Regions from separate parts of the Bradyrhizobium sp. USDA 4011 genome, predicted to be linked through region 2. Evidence: riboswitches for the same ligand, from Rfam matches in the RefSeq annotation. Region 2 holds a riboswitch; the other holds the start of a gene.
The links. A riboswitch is a leader RNA that binds a small molecule or an ion and turns the genes downstream of it on or off. The one in region 2 is predicted to bind glycine.
Positions count from the first base shown of each region.

Region 1: another riboswitch for glycine. It lies ahead of ACVW1C_RS35550 (D-amino acid dehydrogenase); the one in region 2 lies ahead of ACVW1C_RS28735 (L-serine ammonia-lyase).

Region 1 covers NZ_JBSSGG010000001.1:7,528,327-7,532,498, reverse strand. The annotation lists gene ACVW1C_RS35555 (M20/M25/M40 family metallo-hydrolase) at 254-1,384, shown strand; glycine riboswitch at 1,477-1,582, shown strand; glycine riboswitch at 1,586-1,699, shown strand; gene ACVW1C_RS35550 (D-amino acid dehydrogenase) at 1,765-3,072, shown strand; gene ACVW1C_RS35545 (ArgE/DapE family deacylase) at 3,229-4,172, shown strand, end outside.
Region 2 covers NZ_JBSSGG010000001.1:6,091,039-6,095,210, forward strand. The annotation lists gene glyA (serine hydroxymethyltransferase) at 1-208, opposite strand, end outside; gene ACVW1C_RS28735 (L-serine ammonia-lyase) at 221-1,591, opposite strand; glycine riboswitch at 1,708-1,772, opposite strand; glycine riboswitch at 1,775-1,862, opposite strand; partial or broken gene ACVW1C_RS28740 (anthranilate synthase component II) at 3,544-4,128, opposite strand; partial or broken gene pabB (aminodeoxychorismate synthase component I) at 4,125-4,172, opposite strand, start outside.

The sequences.
Region 1 (4,172 bases), 1.4 Mb from region 2:
TGTAACTGGTCAAAGCCGGCTTATTCGTTATGCATGCGGTTCGTTATTTAGGCGAACTAACATGCTGTATGGCTTGTGAAATCGAGACTTGCATCAAGCGCAATGCGCGTCAATCGGTTTCCGGCAGGATCGAACGTATACGAACGAATGAGCGGCAGGTTCAGCGCATTTGACTTTACAAAGTCGTCTTCCGAGCTTTTCGTACGGCACCCGAACGCGTATCGGCGCGCACAAACAACAAGAGAGAAAAGACATGAACCCCGCCAATCTTCCTTTTGATTCCGAAGCGATGCTGCAGGGGCTGCGCAGCTGGGTGGAATGCGAGAGCCCGACATGGGATGCGGCCGCAGTCGAGCGCATGCTCGACCTCGCCGCGCGCGAGATGGCGGTCATGGGTGCGACGATCGAACGCATCGCGGGACGCCAGGGCTTCGCCGGCTGCGTCCGCGCCCGTTTTCCCCATCCGAAACAAGGCCAGCCCGGCATCCTCATCGCCGGCCATCTGGACACCGTGCACCCGGTCGGCACCATCGAAAAGCTGGCGTGGCGGCGCGAAGGCAGCAAGTGCTTCGGGCCTGGTATCTTCGACATGAAGGGCGGCAACTATCTGTCGATCGAGGCGATCCGGCAGTTGGCGCGCGCCTCCTTTACGACGCCGCTGCCGATCACCGTGCTGTTCACGCCCGATGAAGAGGTCGGCACGCCGTCGACGCGCGACATCATCGAGGCTGAAGCCGCGCGCAACAAATACGTGCTGGTGCCGGAGCCCGGACGGCCGAACAACGGCGTCGTCACCGGCCGCTACGCGATTGCGCGCTTCAATCTGGAAGCTGTCGGCAAGCCGAGCCATGCCGGCGCGACGTTGTCCTCCGGCCGTTCCGCGATCCGCGAAATGGCCCGGCAAATCATTGCGATCGACGGCATGACCACCGAAGACTGCACCTTCTCGGTCGGCATCGTGCATGGCGGGCAATGGGTCAATTGCGTCGCAACGACCTGCACCGGCGAAGCGCTCAGCATGGCCAAGCGCCAGGCCGATCTCGACCGCGGCGTCGAGCGCATGCTGGCGCTGTCGGGCACCGCCAACGACGTGACCTTCAAGGTGACGCGCGGCGTCACCCGCCCGGTATGGGAGCCGGATGCCGGCACCATGGCGCTCTATGAAAAGGCCAAGGGCCTTGCAGCGGCGATGGGCCTCGATCTGCCGCACGGCAGCGCGGGCGGCGGATCGGACGGCAACTTCACCGGTGCGATGGGCATCCCGACCCTCGACGGCCTCGGCGTTCGCGGCGCCGATGCACATACGCTCAACGAGCATATCGAGATCGAGAGCCTCGCAGAGCGCGGCCGCCTGATGGCGGCGCTGCTGGCGACGCTGGACTGACATCGATTTGCACTGCACAACACGTTGGCACTGCCGGATCGAAATTTAGCCTTGTCCATTTTTGAGGCTTCGCCTACGGTCCGGCCGTCCAACGCGACGATGCGGGAGAGATCGAAGCCACAACGTTCGTGTTGTTGCTTCGGCGCCGACGGAGCAACCGCCCCGGAAACTCTCAGGCAAAAGGACTGTATCGTCAGGACGATCTGGAGAGAGACGGACACGACCGCATCAAGGGCCGTGACGTCCACCGAAGGGGATAGTCTGTCATCCGGCCCAGGCCCGATGCGGATCAAGCTCTCAGGTACCGTGACAGATGGGGCGCCGACGCCGGTGTCACCGGTGGTTCGGCGACTCTAACCCACGGGAGCCTGAAGACCACCATGCCTCACATCGCAATCATTGGCGCCGGCATCACCGGCGTGACGACGGCCTATGCCCTGCTCGAACGCGGCTACCGGGTGACTGTCCTCGACAGGCATCGCTACGCCGCGATGGAAACTTCGTTCGCCAACGGCGGACAGCTTTCCGCCAGCAACGCCGAAGTCTGGAACAGCGCCGCGACCATTCTCAAGGGGCTGCGCTGGATGCTTCGAAGCGACGCGCCGCTGCTTATGAATCCGAAGCCGAGCTGGCACAAATATTCCTGGATCGGCGAGTTCGTCGGCCACATCGGCCGCTATCGCACCAACACCATCGAGACCACGCGGCTCGCAATCGAAGCGCGCAAGCATCTGTTCTCGATCGCACAGCGCGAGAACATCGCCTTCGATCTCGAACGCCGCGGCATCCTGCACGTCTATCACGACAAGGCCGGCTTCGAGGCGGGCCTGCGCGTCAACACGCTGCTGCAACAAGGCGGGCTCGACCGCCTGCCGGTGACGGCGGACGAAATCCGCAACATCGAGCCCGCGCTGCAGACGACCTGCTATGGCGGCTTCTTCACGCCATCGGACGCAACCGGCGATATCCACAAGTTCACGCGCGGCCTTGCCGACGCATGCATCCGCCGCGGCGCAACCTTTGTCCATGAAGCCGACGTCGACGCGATCGCGCGCGGCGACAACGGTTTCCACATCAGCTGGAACGAAGCCGCTTCGCACGATGCTGGCGTCGCGACGCGACATGAGTTGCAGGCGGACGGCATCGTCATTTGCGCCGGCGTCGCGAGCCGGCACTTCGCAGGCCTGCTCAACGACCGCGTCAACGTCTATCCGGTGAAGGGCTATTCGATCACCGTGCAGCTCGATGCGCCGCAAAGCCAGGACGCTGCGCCAACCGTCAGCCTGCTCGATGAAGCCGCGAAGATCGTCACCAGCCGGCTCGGCGCCGACCGCTTCCGCGTCGCCGGCACCGCCGAGTTCAATGGCTTCAACCGCGACATTCGCGCCGACCGCATCCAGCCGCTGGTGGATTGGGTGCGGCAGCATTTTCCCGGCATCGACACGTCGAGGGTCGTGCCGTGGGCCGGCCTGCGCCCGATGATGCCGAACATGATGCCGGTGGTGCGCGCCGGAAGGTTTCCGGGCGTGTTCTACAACACCGGCCATGGTCATCTCGGCTGGACGCTGTCCGCCGCGACGGCGCAGATGGTGGCAGGCGCGATTGATGACTGGCGCGACCTCGACGCGCCCTCGATGGTGCCGTCGCAGGTCGATGCGACCGAGACCGCCCGCGCAGCTTTCCCCTAATTATCCAGCCGACGAGGAAGAATATGAGCGTATTTGCGTGTGGCCAAGTCGGAATTCGCTGAGAAACACCGCATGACAACGACTAGCGTCATATTGGGGAAAAGCGCTTCAGCGCGGGAGGGGACAATGCGCATTGGGGTGGCGGACACGCGTGAGATGCTGACCAAGCCGGATCAGATTGCCGCGGAGCTGTGCGCGGCCGTCGATCGAAACTTCGACGATCAGATCGCATTCCTGTCGCGCATGGTGCAGTTCCGCAGCTTGCGCGGACAGGAAGCACCGCAACAACGTTGGCTGGCCGAGCAATTCGCAAAGCGCCGCTACGACGTCGATGCGTTCAGCCTTGCCGACGTCAACCTGATGAGCCATCCGAAGGCTGCGCCAATGGACGGCATCGATCTTGCCGGATCGCAGCAGGTCGTTGCGACGCTCAACAGCAAAGGCGGCGGACGCAACCTGATCCTGCAAGGTCATATCGACGTCGTCCCGGAGGGGCCCGCTGACCTTTGGGACCGGCCGCCGTTCGCGGGCGCCGTGCACGACGGCTGGATGTTCGGGCGTGGCGCGCAAGACATGAAGGCCGGTGTCTCGGCCATGATCTTCGCGCTCGATGCGATCCGCGATGCCGGCTATGCCCCGGCCGGACGCGTCCATCTGCAGACCGTGACCGAGGAAGAGAGCACCGGCAACGGCGCGCTTTCGACCTTGATGCGCGGCTATCGCGCCGACGCCTGCCTCATTCCAGAGCCAACCGGACACACGCTCACGCGCGCCCAGGTCGGCGCCGTCTGGTTCCGCCTGCGCGTCCGCGGCACGCCGGTGCATGTCGCCTATTCCGAGGCCGGTACCAGCGCGATCCTGTCGGCGATGCATCTGGTGCGCGCGTTTCAGGATTACACCAAGGCGCTCAATGCCCGGGCGCTCGACAACAGCTGGTTCCGCAGCGTCAAGAATCCGATCAAGTTCAACGTCGGGATCATCAAAGGCGGCGATTGGGCCAGTTCGACCGCGGCCTGGTGCGAGCTGGATTGCCGGCTCGGCCTCTTGCCGGGCGAAACACCACAGCAGGCGATGCGCGGCATCGAGGAATGCCTGACTGA
Region 2 (4,172 bases):
CGCACCCACCATAGTATCGCCGCCCTGGGTAACCCTCAGCGTACTTATTTGTGAGAACCGATCCTTGAGCAGCCAATACGGCTTCGGAAACGATATTCTCCGACGCGATCAACTCGATCTGGTTTTGCTGACGTGCGAGTTCACGCTCAATTGCCTGGAAAACGGCCGGATCAGGCGACACTCGCGTCGATGGCTCTTGAACATTCACGAGAGATTCCCTTCAACATTCCGGAACGTTAACGGCGAGTCCTCCGCGCGAGGTCTCCCGGTACTTGTCATTCATATCGGCGCCCGTTTGCCGCATCGTTTCGATGACCTGGTCAAGCGAAACCCGATGCTCGCCATCACCGGCGAGGGCCAAGTACGCAGCATTGACCGCCTTTACGGCGCCAAAGGCGTTGCGCTCGATGCATGGGATCTGAACCAAGCCGCCGACCGGATCACAAGTCATCCCCAAGTGATGCTCTATGGCAATCTCGGCGGCGTTCTCGATCTGCTCATTGGTGCCGCCAAGGGCCGCCGTGAGGCCGGCACTTGCCATCCCAGCGGCCGATCCCACTTCACCTTGACATCCAACCTCGGCGCCCGAAATGGAGGCGTTCCGTTTTATGATGCTTCCGATAGCACTTGCCGCAAGCAGGAAGGTACGCAGCCCTTCATGATTCGCATCCTCGCAGAGGTCACGGTAGTAGCGAAGGACAGCTGGGACGACGCCGGCAGCCCCGTTTGTCGGAGCGGTAACGACTCGCCCTCCGGCAGCATTCTCTTCGTTCACCGCGATGGCGAAAGCCGATATGTGGTCGAAGGGGCGGCTGGTTGACCGCGAATTGCTGAGAGCAACCTTCTGCAGCCGTTCGAAAAGAGCACCGGCCCTTCTTCGCACGCGCAGCCCGCCCGGGAGTTCTCCGTCCTGCGCTAGGCCACGATCGATGCACTTCATCATGACAGCGATGATGCGGTCGAGCTCTCGAATTGTCTCTCCCTCGCCGCGGCGGGCAATCTCGTTTGCCTTGACAATATCGGCAATGTTGCAGGAATGAACTCGACATAGCTCCAGAAGGTCGCGCGAGGATCCAAATTCGAAGCCGAGACGATATTCAAGATCGCCTTCCTGTCTTTCGGCGCCAAGTCGCTCAATGAATCCACCACCGACCGAGAACCACACTTCGGACGAAACAACGTTGGTACCTACATCCAACGCCTTGAATTCCATGGCGTTCGGATGCCGGCTGAACTGACGCTTTGTATCGAAAACAATATCTTTCTCCTGCTCGAAGGTAATCCTGCGGCCGCTCGGCAGCTCAATCTGGCGCTCGTTGGTAATTCGTTCGAACAGTCGGCTCGCCTCGTCGGGATCGATGCGATCGGGGGTCTTGCCTGAAAGCCCCAGGACGAGAGCTTTGTCGGTCGCATGACCCTTGCCTGTCCAAGCGAGGGAGCCGAAAATCCTGGCTTCGATCCGCACGACACTATCCTCGCGCCCATCCCTCAGACCACGAACGAATGTCGCAGCGGCTTTCATCGGGCCGACGGTATGTGAAGAAGACGGGCCAATTCCGATCTTGAACAGATCGAAGACGCTTATCGGCAACTTCTTGGTTGCGCCGTCCCTAAGAGCAGAACGAGCTAGCAGTTCAGAATGGAAGTTGGGCGGATTTCGGCTTGTCACGCAAAGCACTCCAGCTTTTTCAGCTATGTTGAGTGCCCCATCTGTTTCTTTGCCTGAGAACGTTATCCCGTCGGCGGATGCAAGCGGCATCTCTTTTCAGATGTTTGGACTGACGCGGTCCTTTTGCCTGAGAGTTTCCTGGGGCGGTTGCTCCTTCGGCGCCGACAACTCGGTCTCTCCCAGCGTCAGATGTTCAGCGTAACGATTCTTCCTTCCCTTTGGCCGAAAGCGCAATCCGACGTGTCGAAAATCGGTGGTTAGGTATGCGCTATCCCGCTCGCTTGTCAAGATACGCCAGCTTGCTTGTGATCTCTGATCGCCAGCGATAGGTGCTGCTCCCTCACGCGCTGTTCTTTGCGGTGTACCTTCCGATCCTCAGGTCTATCGAGCCGCGGAGTCTTGCTTAGCTCGTGCTGATAATTACGACCCCAGCAACACATCTACTGCTCATAATCCTACATTCGACTTGCAGCCGAGTTTGCCGCGCCGGCTACAAGCGCGCCGGCACAGGGCCACCCTTCTTTGTATAGCGAATGTCAAGCTCGTTCGATCACCAATGCGCTGTGAAGTCTGACATCGAGACGTTTTGCTGAGGCACCCTCGTTTTTTAGACAAGTGCGTACAAAAAAGACGCTGGCCTCACCCTCAATTCTCAGTTTCGCTCGAGAGCGCGCTGCGACTCAGTTCGCGATCTATGCGGTTTCTTGACGCGGCGAATCGCAAGAATCTGCAATCTGGTTTGCGTCTTGCCTGTAATCGTCTTGCCAGCAATCTTAAAACTGAAGCGCCACTCGCCTGGCAACGCTTCTCGAATGCTAAATTGTACGCCTCTATATTGCATGAACCATTCCAGCACACGCCCTTTTCTGCCCCCGCGTCGTCCCGGTGCAGATCATCGATTATCAGAATTTTGACACTCGGACGAAAGGTGCCGCCGGTCCTAGGGGACCGGCGGCCAAGTTTAGGGAGGAAACGCCCGTATGGGCAGCGATAGTGAAACTATCGCACGGCACCGCCAATCGCTTGGCGGATATCGAAAGGGTATCTCGGTGGCCGGGCCAGAGGATTATCCGCCGTCTCATCGAATAAAGGTGATACGAGGAGAGCTTCACCTTAACGGCTCAAGTAATTCAATCGAGATTGCAATAAAAGAGAAAGTTACGTACGGGGCGTACTGAGCCCCTTTTTCGCGCTGTCGTATTGCCTCTTCAACAAACAAGATCCTTTCTTTCGCAAGGCTTCGCCTGCAGAGGGAGGGACTCACCTTGTCTTGCCACTCGCACGCGACAGATCCTGCCTGCGGCGACACGACGCACTAGCTTGCCCGCATCTGAGTAGAAAGTCAGCGACTCTGTAACGGCGATGGAGTCCCCCGTATGGACGTCAGTTCTTGGTTTGCTGAAGCCGTTTTTTCGGCTTTCGATCCGAGCTAGATGGCGCAAGTGATGTGGCTTCAACGTCGAGCGAGCCAATTGAAGCCTTTTGCCGAATTCTGAGGAACCTGAGAACGCAATCCTCAGAAATGCTAGAATTTGAATTCTCCTCAGACCACCTTCCAGTTTTCGAGATGCTGCTTCTTCAACGAAAACGAATTTGGTTATGGTCAGTAGGCACGTCCGAAGCCGCCCCACTCATGTCAGGTTCAAGGCGCACCAGACCTGCGGCTAGGTATGAAGCGTATCGAGCACTCTTCCTGTTGTTGCTCAGCTCTCCGCGTCAAGTTCGGCGTCCCCTCAAGCGAAAGCCACGGCTAAGCCGCGCTGTCCTTCCTTCCCGTCAAAGATCTCGTGAGACAGCGCCTATAAGAGGTGGGCGTATCTCACGTTACACTCCTGTGGGCGAGCCGGCGTGGTGCGCAACTTCGTCTCCGATCCTTACGCTCGGAAACTCTTTGCGAGCCGCAAGAAATTCATAAACAGCACCTGGCCATGTTCGGTAAGTACCGACTCCGGATGGAACTATACCCCATAGGTCGGTTGACGCCGATGTGCGAAGGCCATGATCTCACCTTCATCCGAGCGGGCCGTCACAATGAGATGCTGCGCGTTGGAGTCATCCAGTTCGACCGCCAGAGAATGGTAGCGTCCGACGCAAAGTGGGGACGAGAGTTCGCGGAACAACCCTCGGCCATCATGTGTGATGTACGAGGACCGGCCGTGCATGGGGTGACGTGCACGCACTATACGTCCGCCGAAAATGCTTCCAATACACTGGTGCCCAAGGCAAATGCCAAGAATAGGGACGCGACCTGAAAGTTCACGGACGACGGCGGTGGATATGCCGGCCTCCATTGGGCTGCAGGGACCCGGAGAGATGACAACTGCACGCGGCTTGAATCCAACAAGATCGGTGACGCTCACGGCGTCGTTTCGGACCACTTCCGTCTCTTCACCAAGCTTGCGGAAATAGCAAGCAATGTTGAAGACGAATGAGTCGTAGTTGTCGATGATGACAATCACAATGCACCAGGTGGCTCGACGTCAAAAGCGTCAAAGATGCGCTG